DNA from 4 places in the Paenibacillus sp. HWE-109 genome. Region 2 is predicted to be linked to each of the others. Evidence: predicted binding sites of a transcription regulator. Region 2 holds the regulator's gene; each other region holds the start of a gene.
What was found. The regulator Rex, encoded in region 2, represses fermentation and respiration genes when NADH is low (regulators of the CRP and FNR family bind a similar motif). The targets are predictions, from matches to a motif close to TTGTGAAATATTTCACAA.

Region 1 (3,149 bases), 2.7 Mb from region 2:
ATGTATTTCATACCCAATAAGGAGTGAGCAAATATGGCAAGGTTAAAAGCGGCAGTCGTCGGAGCGACTGGCATGGCAGGGCAGCAGTTCGTTCAGGCACTATCCAACCATCCGAACTTTGAAGTGGTGATCATGGTGACCTCAAGAACGTTGGCAAATTATGGAGAAGCATTGCTGGAAGCGAATGGATCGTCGAGATGGACACAGCATACGCCGGTTCCCAGCGACATGCTGGAAGTGCCGGTGGTCTCGTCCAAGGAGTTCCGCCCCGATTCGGTTGATGTCATTTTCACAGCTATTGAATCGGATCTGGCCCAAGAGTTAGAGCCTTGGTTCGCCCAAACGACGCCAACCTTCTCAACGGCATCGGCTTTTCGTTATTTCGAGGATACGCCGCTTCTTATCACTGGTGTCAATGATGATCATGCGGAATTAATTCGTAAACAGCAGCAGGAGCATGGCTGGAAGGGTTTTGTACTGCCTGTTCCCAATTGTACGGTTACTGGGCTGGCGATAACGTTAAAACCATTGCAGGAGCACTATGGGATTGAAAATGTGCTGATGGTTTCCATGCAATCGCTTAGCGGTGCAGGAAGAAGTCCAGGGGTTCGCTCTCTAGATATTCTAGATAATATAATTCCCTACATTCCCAATGAGGAGGGGAAAGTCAGGAAGGAACTTCTGAAGATACTCGGTGAGTATTCGAATGGGGCTATTATTCCGGCTGAGATAAACATAAATTGTATATGTACGAGAGCAAATGTGTTGGACGGCCACACAGAATCTGTGTTTGTCGGTCTGAAGAAACAAGCAAGCTTAGCTGAGATTAAAGAAACGATTCAACGGTATAATCCGTTCGCAAGCAGTTCTTTGCATTCAGCTCCCGAGCATATGATTCATGTCTTCGATGATCCCTATCGACCTCAACCTCGCTTGGATCGCGAGCTCGGAGGCGGGATGACCACGAGCATGGGGCGGCTGGAAGTGGAGCCCGTGCTTGGCGGTGTGAAATATGTGCTGGTTTCCCATAATACCAAGATGGGAGCAGGGAAAGGTGCCGTTCTGCTCGCTGAGTCAATGCTAGCAAGGGGCTTACTGCACGTATAGCTAGATGAAAGTGACAGCGGCTAGTACAGGGACATTCATGCGATGGTCCTGGTACTGGCCGCTGTCACTTTTTGTCTACTTATGTGATGTTTTTCACATGAATTTCGCATCATTTCCTCTACACTAGGGAAAAGGAGTTTGCCTGGAGGTGTGGATATGGGGTTCGTTAAGCCAGAACAGATTTGGGAGCGAGCGGTGGAAGCGGGAGAGAAGAAGGTGCACTTGCCTCTGCGCGGACAACTGGTATTAGGATTTATGGGCGGTGCTTATATCGCTCTGGGATTTCTGTTGTACATCAGGGTTAGCGCTGCAGTTCCTGCGCCATGGAGCGACTTTGGTCATCTTATCGGGGCATGCGTATTTCCGCTTGGACTAATTCTTACCCTGCTGGCAGGTGGGGAACTGCTAACCGGGAATATGATGGCGGTGCCTGTGGCGTTCCTCTCAAGGCGGGTCAAGCTGGTTGATATCGCCCGCAACTGGGCGGTTATTACGGTTGGCAATCTGCTTGGGGCTTTGTTCATTGCATATGCTTTTGGACATCTTGCCGGGTTAACCGAGCATGGTATTTATTTAGCCAAATTAGTGAAAATTGCCCATGCCAAGATCGAAGAGCCCTTCTTAGTTGCTTTGCTATCCGGTATCGGTTGCAATTGGCTGGTTGGCCTTGCTGTGTGGCTCTCGTATGGCGCAGAGGATAGCGGGGGCAAAATATGGGGCATCTGGTTTCCGACGATGGCTTTTGTCGCAATCGGATTTCAGCATGTCGTTGCCAATATGTTCGTCATTCCAGCCGCTATTTTTGCTGGTCAGGCTACCTGGACGGAATACTTGCACAATTTTGTCCCAGTATATATAGGAAATTCAATGGGAGGCGCGCTGTTCGTTGCGGTCATGTATGGTTTGGTGTACCGGCGCTAGCTGGTTAACAACAAAGAGGAGGCTGCTCGCCAGGTGTTCGACCTGTTGAGCCAGCCTCCTTTTCAAGTGGAGAAACTATTTCAAACGAATGAGGTTGCTAACTAAACTCTCGACAATGACATCTCTAATGGAAGCTTGTTCTTCCTCTAGAATGTGAATGATATAGTTTTCTTTTGGTGTAGAAGCTCTGAATATGATGTGTTCTCGATCTTCCAGAACGACGTCATGCCCACAAGCGCGAAGGCATTGTTCATAATCAGATATCGTGGGCTGGTGATTCTCCTCTAAGAAAATAATCCCCCTTAACAGAGAACTTCGATCGTGATGGATGACTTTGAAATGAACGGTGATTTCTTTTTTCATGATTAGAATCATCTCCTTGGTTGCGTACTGGATCCATATATCCTTCATTATAAATAAGAAGAATTCGTGAGACTGTGATTTAATTCACATACAACTCATTTTCTCCGTCCTATAATAAAGTCATAAGATACGAAGGAGATGGTTCAGATGATGAAATGGTTAAGAGGAAACAATTATGCGGCGATCCTGTTGACGATCATTCGATTATATGTGGGTTGGGAATGGGCGGTCGCGGGATGGCACAAAATTACGGGGGATAAAGCTTTCGACGCAACAGGCTACTTGAAGGGCGCGATTGCCAAACCGGTTCTTGAGAGTGGAACGACAGATCTGGTTTATGCCAACTATGTGGCTTTCTTGAAAAATTTCGCGCTGCCCCATATCGGGTGGTTTAATGTCTTAGTTCCCTGGGGCGAGCTTTTGGTCGGTATCGGTTTACTGATCGGAGCGCTGACTACAGCAGCCGTATTCTTCGGCTTACTGATGAATTTCATGTATATGTTCGCTGGTACGGTTAGCTCGAATCCATGGTTAGTGCTTCTCGGTTTCTTCATCATAGCAGCAGGCGCAAATGCAGGGAAATTTGGTGTGGATCATCTGATACTCCCTTACCTGCACAAATGGTTCGATAAGCTCTTGGAACGCTTCCATCTCAAAGCAAAATTGAGATAAGAGGCAATCTGCGCCCGCGATGCAATCGTCAAAAACCTGTTCTTTCTACTTCGGCAATTCGGAGGAAAGAAGAGGTTTTTTTTGTG
Region 2 (3,149 bases):
TTACGCAAATTATCATCATCCTGCTTTTGTCCCCTATCATTGCTTTTGGACTTGGTTATCTCATCATGGTGCTGATCAAATACATTGTCATCTGGTCGGGAAATACATCAAGATCCAAATTAAACCGGATGTTCCGTACGCTGCAAATTATTTCCGCGGGTCTGTTATCCTACTCCCATGGTGGAAATGACGCTCAAAAGGCAATGGGAATTATCGTCTTTGGTCTGGTGGCAGCTGGCGTACAAACTGATCTCAATGTCCCTCTCTGGGTAAAAATTTCCGCTGCCTTGGCGATGGGGCTTGGTACTTCCATCGGCGGATGGCGCATCATCAAAACGGTTTCCGGTAAAATAGTTAAAATTGAACCCATCAATGGCTTTGCATCCGATTTAACTTCATCCATTGTTATTCAATTCTCGACTTTCATCGGCAAACCCCTTTCCACAACACATGTCATTTCGTCCGCGATCATTGGGACAGGCAGTGTGCTGCGTTTCCATGATGTTCAGTGGGGCACGGTTGGGCGGATGCTTATAACATGGATCATCACCATTCCGATCAGCATCATTTTGGCCTTCTCGATTTACTTCGTCTTGTTTAGACTTATTTTTTAAAGTTCCAATCTTGTTCGAATAAGAAAACCGGCTTCGCCGCCCTGATAAATCAGCCTCTTCTTAGCGGCAAAACCTTGTAAGGGAACTAGAGGACGCTAATTAAGCAAAAAGTAGGGATGCGTGACTAATAGCGGAACTACAGGGTCTTATTTCCACGAAAACGTTGAAAATTCCCATGAAACGGCAAAATAGCGTACTGTAGTTCCCTCACCTTACCGAAAAATGACACTTTTGGCTAGAATAGCGCACCGTAGTTCCCTTACGTCCGCCGAGGCAGCTGGAGTAATTCCGCGTTCACTCCAAAACAAATAAATAAAAACCGTCAGGTACATCCTGACGGTTTTTCTATGTGTACATCTATGGGGGGCTACCCCGTCGCGCGTTTCCACCCTCACGCCTCACCTGTTCTATTTTGAGCTGCTGCTCTTGCTCCTGCTAATCCAAATAATACGCCAGGCTTTGCAGCTCCGTCGTGAAATCCGCGTAATGCACGCGCACTTCCGCGGGCACCTTGATGATCACAGGTGCAAAATTCAGGATCGCTTCAATGCCGCAGTCAACGAATTGATTGGCTACATTTTGAGCCTCGGCTGCCGGTACAGTAATAATCCCAATACGCACGCCCAACTGCGATAAAACACTCTTCATCTCGGACATCGGCTGGACGATCAAATTATTGATCATCTCCCCCGCTTTTTCAGGCATGGCATCGAACAAAGCGACTATTTTCATATCATTACGCAGATAAGTATTATAATTGCACAACGCACGGCCCAGATTACCCGCCCCGACAAGAGCTACTTGAATATGCCGGTCAAGCTTAAGAATTTGTCTAATCTTCTCGATCAAATAAGAGATGTCGTAGCCGATGCCTTTTTTCCCGAACTCTCCAAAATAAGCCAGATCTTTGCGAATTTGAGCAGGATTCAGATCCAGCTTTTGGCCCAAATCCTGCGAGGATACCGTCGACACATTTTTCATCGAAAGCTCATTCAAATACCGTAAATAAATGGGCAACCTGCGTACGACAGCCTCTGATATTTTCTGTGTTTTCATCTTTAGGCATCCCCCATCCCCATCCACTGCTCAATCCTTGGTAACATTTGTTCCGTCGTCATATGCTCTATCTTAGGCCCAGGCAGTGAGTAGAGGAAGTGTTTGCCATAGTAAGTATCGATGACGCGGGTATCGTAGATAATAACGATTCCTTTATCGGAAGCCCTTCTGACAAGCCGACCAAACCCTTGCTTGAAACGAATGACAGCCTGCGGCACCGAGAATTTCATAAACGGATTTTCATTCCGCTTCTTGATGTTCTCGCATTTTGCTTCGACCAACGGGTTGTTGGGCGGTTGGAACGGCAGTCGGATAATAGCCAAGCAGCTGAGCGCGTCTCCGGGAATATCGACACCCTCCCAGAACGAACTGGTGCCCAGTAGAACGCACATAGCATTATCTTGGAACATTCGGGTCAACTTGCTGCGGTTGCTGCTGTCAATGCCCTGTCCCAGCACGGTGATGCCGTATGGCTTGAGCAAGTCCTTCATACCTGCATAGATTTGCTTCAGCATCCGATTCGAGGTACACAGGATTAACATGCGTCCCTTCGTAACTTGCGCTACATCACTAAGTGATTGGATAAGGGCATTGATGAAGGCCGGATCTCCCGCACCTTTGATCGTTGGAAAATCACGCGGAATTACAACAAGCGCTTGTTCACGGTAATTGAAGGGCGAAGGCAACTGCACCGTTTTGAGCTTGCCTCTCTCTTCATCTTCCGGAATCGCCAAGCCTAATTGATCAGCGGAGTACTGAAAGGACTTATTCACGGATAAAGTCGCTGAGGTTAGGATAATACTATCTTTCGTTTCAAAAAAATGCTGCTGCAGCAGTCCGCTTACATCAATAGGTACGGAGTTCAACTGCAGTGACTTGGCTTTGGCATAGGTGCCGGCTTCCATCCAATAGACATAGCCTTCGTCAGCCATTTTCATGAAGAAGTGCAGCGCGTCGCGGTGTTCATACAGTTCCTTAACCGTACCGTTCAGGTCAGTCACAAGTCCTTGAACGCCAAGCACATCCTGCATCTCTTTGACTTCACTTAGCAATTTATCGAGTGTCCGCAGCAAATCGTTGGCATTCAGATAAATATTGTCTTCCATAATCACTAGCTCTCGCCAATTGTCCGGCAGCGTCTCTGGCTTCATCCGCAGAACATACTGCGAATTTTCCGTTTGGGAGGGGTCGCTGTTCGCAGCCAATAGTTCATATAGCGATTCGCTCAGTCGATCCCAATCCTCTTTGATTTTGATAATTTTAGGAAAGAGACCGTCTATCGTTTGACTCCAGACTGCTGCGCGTTCTGCATGCTCATCAGACTTCTGCAACCGAAACCGGAGCATCGGCAATTGACCACTGCGATTATCTTTGTACAGCCATAATAAGGAATGGTAGAAGGCCGAGGAATGAAGCTCAATACCCAGGTGTTTGCTCGCAACTTCTTCAAAATGATGCGCCTCATCAATGACAAGGTGC
Region 3 (3,149 bases), 420 kb from region 2:
GTAGCTACACTTGGCTTGCGAATAATTAGCAGCATTTTCAGGCGCCGCCAGAGGGTCTTCATAATGGCTTTACCCAGATCCAGCTTGTTGGCCAAAATAAGTTCTACTTGCTCCAGCATTTGCAAATAATAATTCGCCTGATCACGACTCACCTGACCGCTCTCCACTTGATCGTTCACATATTTGCGTTCAATCCCTAGCGCCATGAGACGCATGCCTGCTTGTTCCTGCTGGTAACGCGGCAGGCGATTTACTTTGCTGTCCTTTTGACCGAGCTGCTGCATCATAATCTTGTAATCGCTGATCACCGTTGTAACCGCGAACTCATTCTTCTCATTGCTCGACTCCTGAAGAGCCTTCACAGCGGCAGCCATGACCTCGATCTGCCACTCTCGCTCGATACGTTCCTTCTCCGCATCATCAGCGGTACTTTTCTTCTTCGCCAGCAGCGGCAGCACGATGCTGGCTGTCAGCAAAGATAACAGAATGACGGATGATGCCAGGAATAGGATGAGATCTCTTTGCGGAAAGGGCTCGCCATTTTGCAGCAATAGCGGAATCGAAAAGGCACCTGCTAAGGTGACTGCGCCGCGTACGCCCGATATGGCGGTCAGCATCAGAATTCGCAGACTAGGCACTTCCTTGCTTTGGTTCCCAAACCAGCGCCCTCCTCTAGAGAATAGGAACGTCCAGCCAAACCGAAGAACCAATAACATCGCATAAATAAGAATGGCATAACCGATAACTCTGTAATTATTGAAAGTCGGGTCAATGAGGATTGTGTTGGATACGCCTGGGATCTGCAGCCCGAGCAGGACGAATACAAGACCATTCAGAACAAACAAAATGACCGACCATGTCGGATTGGAGACGTTTTTGAGATTGGGCATCGTAAATGCCATGCGTTCATTCTCGATGGCATGTACCAGTCCGCCTGCTACCGCGGCGAGAATTCCCGACACCCCTAGCTCCTCAGCAATCAAATAAAGCAGGAATGGCGTCAAAATTTGCAGCAGCATATGCATCGTTTCATCCTCAAGACCTGCCCGGCGCAGCAGCTGTCGCAGACCTATGATGAGGAATGCAACCAAGGCTCCTATAATCAAACCACCGATGGAAATAACGAAGAAGCTTAAGCTTGCCTTGGGAAAGGAAAAAACACCTGTGACCGCTGCCGCAATGGCGAACTTAAAGGCAACTAAACCCGAAGCATCGTTCATCAGAGCTTCCCCTTCGAGCAGCCGTTTCAAGCTGCGCGGCAAATGGATACGGCCAGCCAATGAACTGACAGCTACTGCATCCGTCGGAGACAGGATAGCCGCTAATCCGAAAGCGGCCGCGAGCGGGATCGAAGGTATCATCCAGTGGACACTGTACCCAACGACGAGCACAGTAATGAAAACCAAGCCCACAGCCAACAGCAATATAGGAGCTCGCAATCTCCACAATTCATCCCGCGGCGTATGTTTGCCATCATTGTACAGAAGCGGGGCAATGAATAAGATGAAAAACAATTCTGGCTCCAAATGCAAGTGAATACCGAGCGGTACCATCACCAGAGAGGCGCCTAGCGCAATTTGGATCAGTGGAATAGGTATGAATGGCACGAAGCGATGTACAACATTCGACACTCCGATTAGAACGAGCAGCATAAGAATAATAATAAATACTTCCAAATGGACTTCCCTCCTATTGATAACATCTCCTACTCGCTATCTTTTAACACCCTATTTACATCTCAGATTAGCGTACAAACAAATATTAGATTCATGTTCACGAATTTGCAATATTTTCTTTTTAATTTTTTTGTCAAAAGGTGTAGAATATCTAGATACGGTTTAAATCCAATTGTGTCGATGTTGATGAACATTTTACTATGTGAAAAATGTTACAACGATTGTAAAAGATCGTATCGGCTTTTACACATTGTGACAGTACCCGATTATTTTAACCCGCAAAGGAGGATTTTTCATATGTCACAGACATCTGCTGTTCAAGAAGTAGCAGCAACACTTGCTGCTGAACCAAAATCATTAGACGTACTCGACCAATTGCTAAAGCCTGAGGTGCAGCAATCTTTGACAGTGCTGGTTGATAACCTGCCCAAAATGGTAGAAATGATGACCGTGTTAACAAAAGCCTACGATTTCGCACAAAGCGTAGCTACTGACAAAGTATTGATCAATGATTTTGCTCAAGGTCTCGGTGAATTCATCAAACCTGTTCAGGACAAAGCGAAAGACATCGCATCGGCAGCGATTGAAGCTGGTGAACGTTCACAAGCTGAAGCAGGAACAACAATCGGTCTATTTGGTATGCTAAAAATGTTGAAAGATCCTGAAGTGCAGAAGACTCTTCGTTTTGCTCAAGCATTCTTGAACGTGCTCTCCGAACGCAAAAACTAATACGGGTAAGGGATGGATAATGATGGCTAAACAAATACTTATTCTTGGCGGCGGTTATGGCGGTCTGCTTACCGCTTTGACTGCACGTAAACATTTGACGGCTGGAGAAGCCAACATAACGATCATCAACCGTTATTCAACACACCAAATTATTACTGAATTGCACCGCTTGGCGGGTGGCACAATCAAAGAACAAGCGGTTGCTCTTCCTCTGCAAAAATTGCTGGGCGACAAAGATGTCAATGTTGTTGTCGACACAATTAAAGAAATCAAACCTAATGACAAACAAGTACTTACAAGCAGCGGCGCTGTTCACAAGTATGATACGCTCGTTGTTGCACTGGGCAGCGAAACCAACTACTTCGGTATCCCAGGTCTCGAAGAGAACAGCATGATCCTCAAATCCGCGGCAGATGCTAACCGCATTCGCGAGCATGTTGAAGCTCGTCTGGACGCTTACAAAGCTTCCGGCAACAAAGCAGATGCAACGATCGTTGTTGGCGGCGGCGGTCTAACAGGCGTTGAGCTTGTAGGCGAATTCGCTGATAAGCTTCCTGAAGTTTGCCGCAGCAAAGGCATCGATTTCAGCGATGTTTCCATCTACTGTGTAGAAGCTGGCCCTGCCATCCTTCCTGTATTCCCTCCAGTCTTGATTGAGCGCGCGGTAACTAGCCTTGAGAAGCGCGGTGTTACTTTCTTGACAGGCGTAGCGATTACAGAAGCTACCAAAACTACGGTTGCTCT
Region 4 (3,149 bases), 2.7 Mb from region 2:
CCCAAAAAAAAGCAAGGCTTCGCTCATCCCAAACCAAAAAAAGAGGCAAGGGGTTAATTCACCCCTGCCTCTTGCTCTTGCTCTTGCTCTTGCTCTTGCTCTTGCGCTTGCTCTTGCTCTTGCTCTTGCATTTGCTCTTGCTCTTGCTCTTGCTTTTGCTCTTGCGCTTGCGCTTGCTCTTGCTCTTGCTCTTGCATTTGCATTTGCCTCAAGCCCTGCCTCTTGCTCTTGCATTTGCTTTGCCTCAAGCTTTGCCTCAAGCCCTGCCACTTGCCCTGCCCCTTACTCTATGCCGTTGTAATAAGTCCGAATGTGCCATCATGGCGACGATACACAAGTTCGGTTTTATTGGTATCCCGGTTATAAAACATGTGGAAACTGTGATCCAACAGCATCATTTGGAGAATGGCTTCATCGATATCTTCCGGCTTATTCGGAACGATCTTCACACGGGCTACTTCAAAGAGGGCATCGTCCTCTCTGTCCGCCCCTTCCAGCCGACCAGACATCTCTCTTACCCCGCCTTGTTGGCGTATGCGATGCTTAATTTTGTCCTTTAACTTTCGCGTCTGTCTCTCTAATTTATCGGCGACGCCATCGATCGATGCGTACATATCCTCGCTTTTTTCTTCTGCACGAAGCACAACGCCTTGGCAGGTGATTGTGACTTCTACCGCATGAACTTGTTTGTGGCCTTGCACAGACAGCGTAACATGCATGTCGCAATCTTCTTCATACCAGGATTCCAATCGTCCCAATTTGCGTTCCGCATATTCATGCAAGGAAGGAGTCACTGTTACATCTTTGCCATGTATAATTAATCTCATTTCGCTCATCTCCTTGGTATTCATCATCGGTCCTATTTCAACAAAAAAATGACTCCAAATCTGTCATTACTTGCTCCGTTATTGGAAAAACTAGCTGTTCCTCCATGGTAAAGTGGTCGTTTAATATCAAGCACGCCTGAACGAGATGCGATGTGATCTCCGCTAGTTGCTTCTTAGGAACAAGAGGTGATACCTTGCAAACAGCTTCCTGGAAAGATTCGATAAACGACAAACCGAGTTGATGATCTTTTTCCAATACCCAGAAAGAAGGCAGGATAGAAGGTCCCGAGTGACGATCAAAATAGGTCAGCAGAAACGGAAACAATTCCTTCTCTTCCCAATCCGAATGCCGTTTCAGCACTTCAACGAATCGCTGGGTGCGATCTCTGAGTTCTTGGACAAGCTGTATGCCCTTCACCAAATCATCCGACAGAATCACTTCCTTGGCGCTCGTTTCGAGCAGCCTTAGCTGATCTCTCAATTCCTCATGCTCTGCCCTTAATCGATCGGTCGCATATGCAAGCTCGTCTGGGTTTGAAGAAGCAATCCCTGAAGCATAGCCAGTGGCATGTATTGCCATACTGCGTCCCTCCCAAAGTCATCATTTCCTTCACTATCTTCAGTATAGCGGCAGAATTGACTTCTCGCTGTGCGCTAAATCACACAGCACATGTGAAATTTATCACATACATATACTCTGGCAAGTTATATAATTAAATCATCAAAGAAGAGGAGTGATTTCTATGACAACCCTGCATAATGAAGAGTTAGAAGCCTTGCGCGATGATTTCTGCTGTGAGTATGGCAAAGTATTTGCGGAAAAAGCAGCTGGGTTGTACGATCAGGAAGAACCGAACGATCTGCAGCACGTTGGCCTTCAAGAGGAGTACTTCCTATGAATCATCCTAAAAAATAACCAGTAGTGCTGGAATTCATCCTGCGCTGCTGGTTATTTTTAATCTACCTTGTTCAATTAGATCCCTCGCCCGGGCAACTTGTTGATCTGTCGGCGTAGGGCATTGTTCGAGCGGATATTCTTTCCCCATTTGCTGCCACTTATGAACGCCCATTCTGTGATAGGGCAGTAGTTCCAGTTTACTTACGTTTTGCAAAGTGCCGATAAACTTGCCAAGCTCAAGCAGATCCTTGGCCTCATCCGTCCAACCAGGTACAAGTACGTGGCGAATCCAGACAGGTTTGCCTATCTCGCTCAGATATTGGCCAAAGCGCTTGATCCGATCATTAGGCTGCGCCGTCAGCGCGATGTGCGTCTCTGGATTGATCTGTTTCAGATCAAGCAGCACTAAATCCGTTACGTCCAGCAGCTCCTGCGCATGACTCGGCTCACAAAACCCGTTGGTATCCAGGGTGGTATGCAAGCCCCAACGCTTGCGGCATTCGGCAAACAAACGGGCCAGGAAGGGGGCCTGCAAAGTCGGCTCCCCTCCTGTTACCGTAATGCCGCCTCCCGACCGGTGGTAGTACTCGACGTAGGGTTCAATCTCCCGGAGAATCTCGTCTACCTCCATCGGTCTGCCCGCATTCATTTCCCATGAATCCGGATTATGGCAGTACTGGCACTGCAGCGCACAGCCCTGCATGAAAAGCACAAAGCGGATGCCCGGACCGTCAACGGTGCCGAAGGTGTCGAAGGAATGTATGCGTCCTTTCATTGGTCTGCCCCCTCTCTATTCTTACATCGTGCCGTGGAAGGTACGATGTATCACGTCAAGCTGCTGTTCCTTGGTCAGCTTGATGAAGTTTACCGCATACCCGGAGACACGAATCGTCAATTGCGGATACAACTCCGGATGCTCCATAGCATCTAACAGCTTCGCTCGATCAAACACATTAATATTCAAGTGATGCCCTTGATTGGCCATATAGCCGTCAAGCATAGCAACTAGATTCGAAATGCGCGTCTCCTCTTCCCGGCCAAGTGCCTTCGGCACGATAGAGAACGTATTGGATATCCCGTCGAGGCAATGTTCATAAGGCAGCTTGGCAACGGAAGCGAGTGAAGCTAACGCTCCCTTCCGGTCGCGGCCATGCATAGGATTGGCGCCTGGCGCAAAGGGCTCTCCGGCTTTGCGGCCATCCGGTGTGCTTCCTGTCTTTTTGCCATATACGACATTCGAGGTGATGGTCAGAACGGACATTGTTGGCACCGCGCCCCGATACGTGGTATGCTTCCTAATCTTATTCATGAACGTTTCCGTCAATTGCACAGCAATGGCATCTACCCGCTCATCATTATTGCCGTACTGCGGGTACTCGCCCTCAATCTCAAAATCAACGGCGATGCCTTGTTCATTGCGAACC

Region 1: LOZ80_RS28540 (formate/nitrite transporter family protein) is a predicted target of Rex. The motif match lies at 1,189-1,206, and genes of this name have one in related genera.
Region 3: LOZ80_RS19120 (helical membrane plugin domain-containing protein) is a predicted target of Rex. The motif match lies at 1,877-1,894, and genes of this name have one in related genera.
Region 4: LOZ80_RS28485 (hemerythrin domain-containing protein) is a predicted target of Rex. The motif match lies at 1,498-1,515, and genes of this name have one in related genera.

What each region holds. Positions count from the first base shown of each region.
Region 1 covers NZ_CP091881.1:6,708,510-6,711,658, reverse strand. The annotation lists gene asd (aspartate-semialdehyde dehydrogenase) at 34-1,107, shown strand; gene LOZ80_RS28540 (formate/nitrite transporter family protein) at 1,264-2,028, shown strand; gene LOZ80_RS28535 (hypothetical protein) at 2,104-2,391, opposite strand; gene LOZ80_RS28530 (DoxX family protein) at 2,539-3,063, shown strand.
Region 2 covers NZ_CP091881.1:4,008,608-4,011,756, forward strand. The annotation lists gene LOZ80_RS17085 (inorganic phosphate transporter) at 1-614, shown strand, start outside; gene LOZ80_RS17090 (redox-sensing transcriptional repressor Rex) at 1,050-1,670, opposite strand; gene dinG (ATP-dependent DNA helicase DinG) at 1,673-3,149, opposite strand, start outside.
Region 3 covers NZ_CP091881.1:4,431,731-4,434,879, forward strand. The annotation lists gene LOZ80_RS19115 (Na+/H+ antiporter) at 1-1,676, opposite strand, end outside; gene LOZ80_RS19120 (helical membrane plugin domain-containing protein) at 1,974-2,405, shown strand; gene LOZ80_RS19125 (NAD(P)/FAD-dependent oxidoreductase) at 2,428-3,149, shown strand, end outside.
Region 4 covers NZ_CP091881.1:6,697,924-6,701,072, forward strand. The annotation lists gene LOZ80_RS28475 (hypothetical protein) at 54-212, opposite strand; gene hpf (ribosome hibernation-promoting factor, HPF/YfiA family) at 288-827, opposite strand; gene LOZ80_RS28485 (hemerythrin domain-containing protein) at 865-1,407, opposite strand; gene LOZ80_RS28490 (hypothetical protein) at 1,571-1,726, shown strand; gene pflA (pyruvate formate-lyase-activating protein) at 1,760-2,500, opposite strand; gene pflB (formate C-acetyltransferase) at 2,522-3,149, opposite strand, start outside.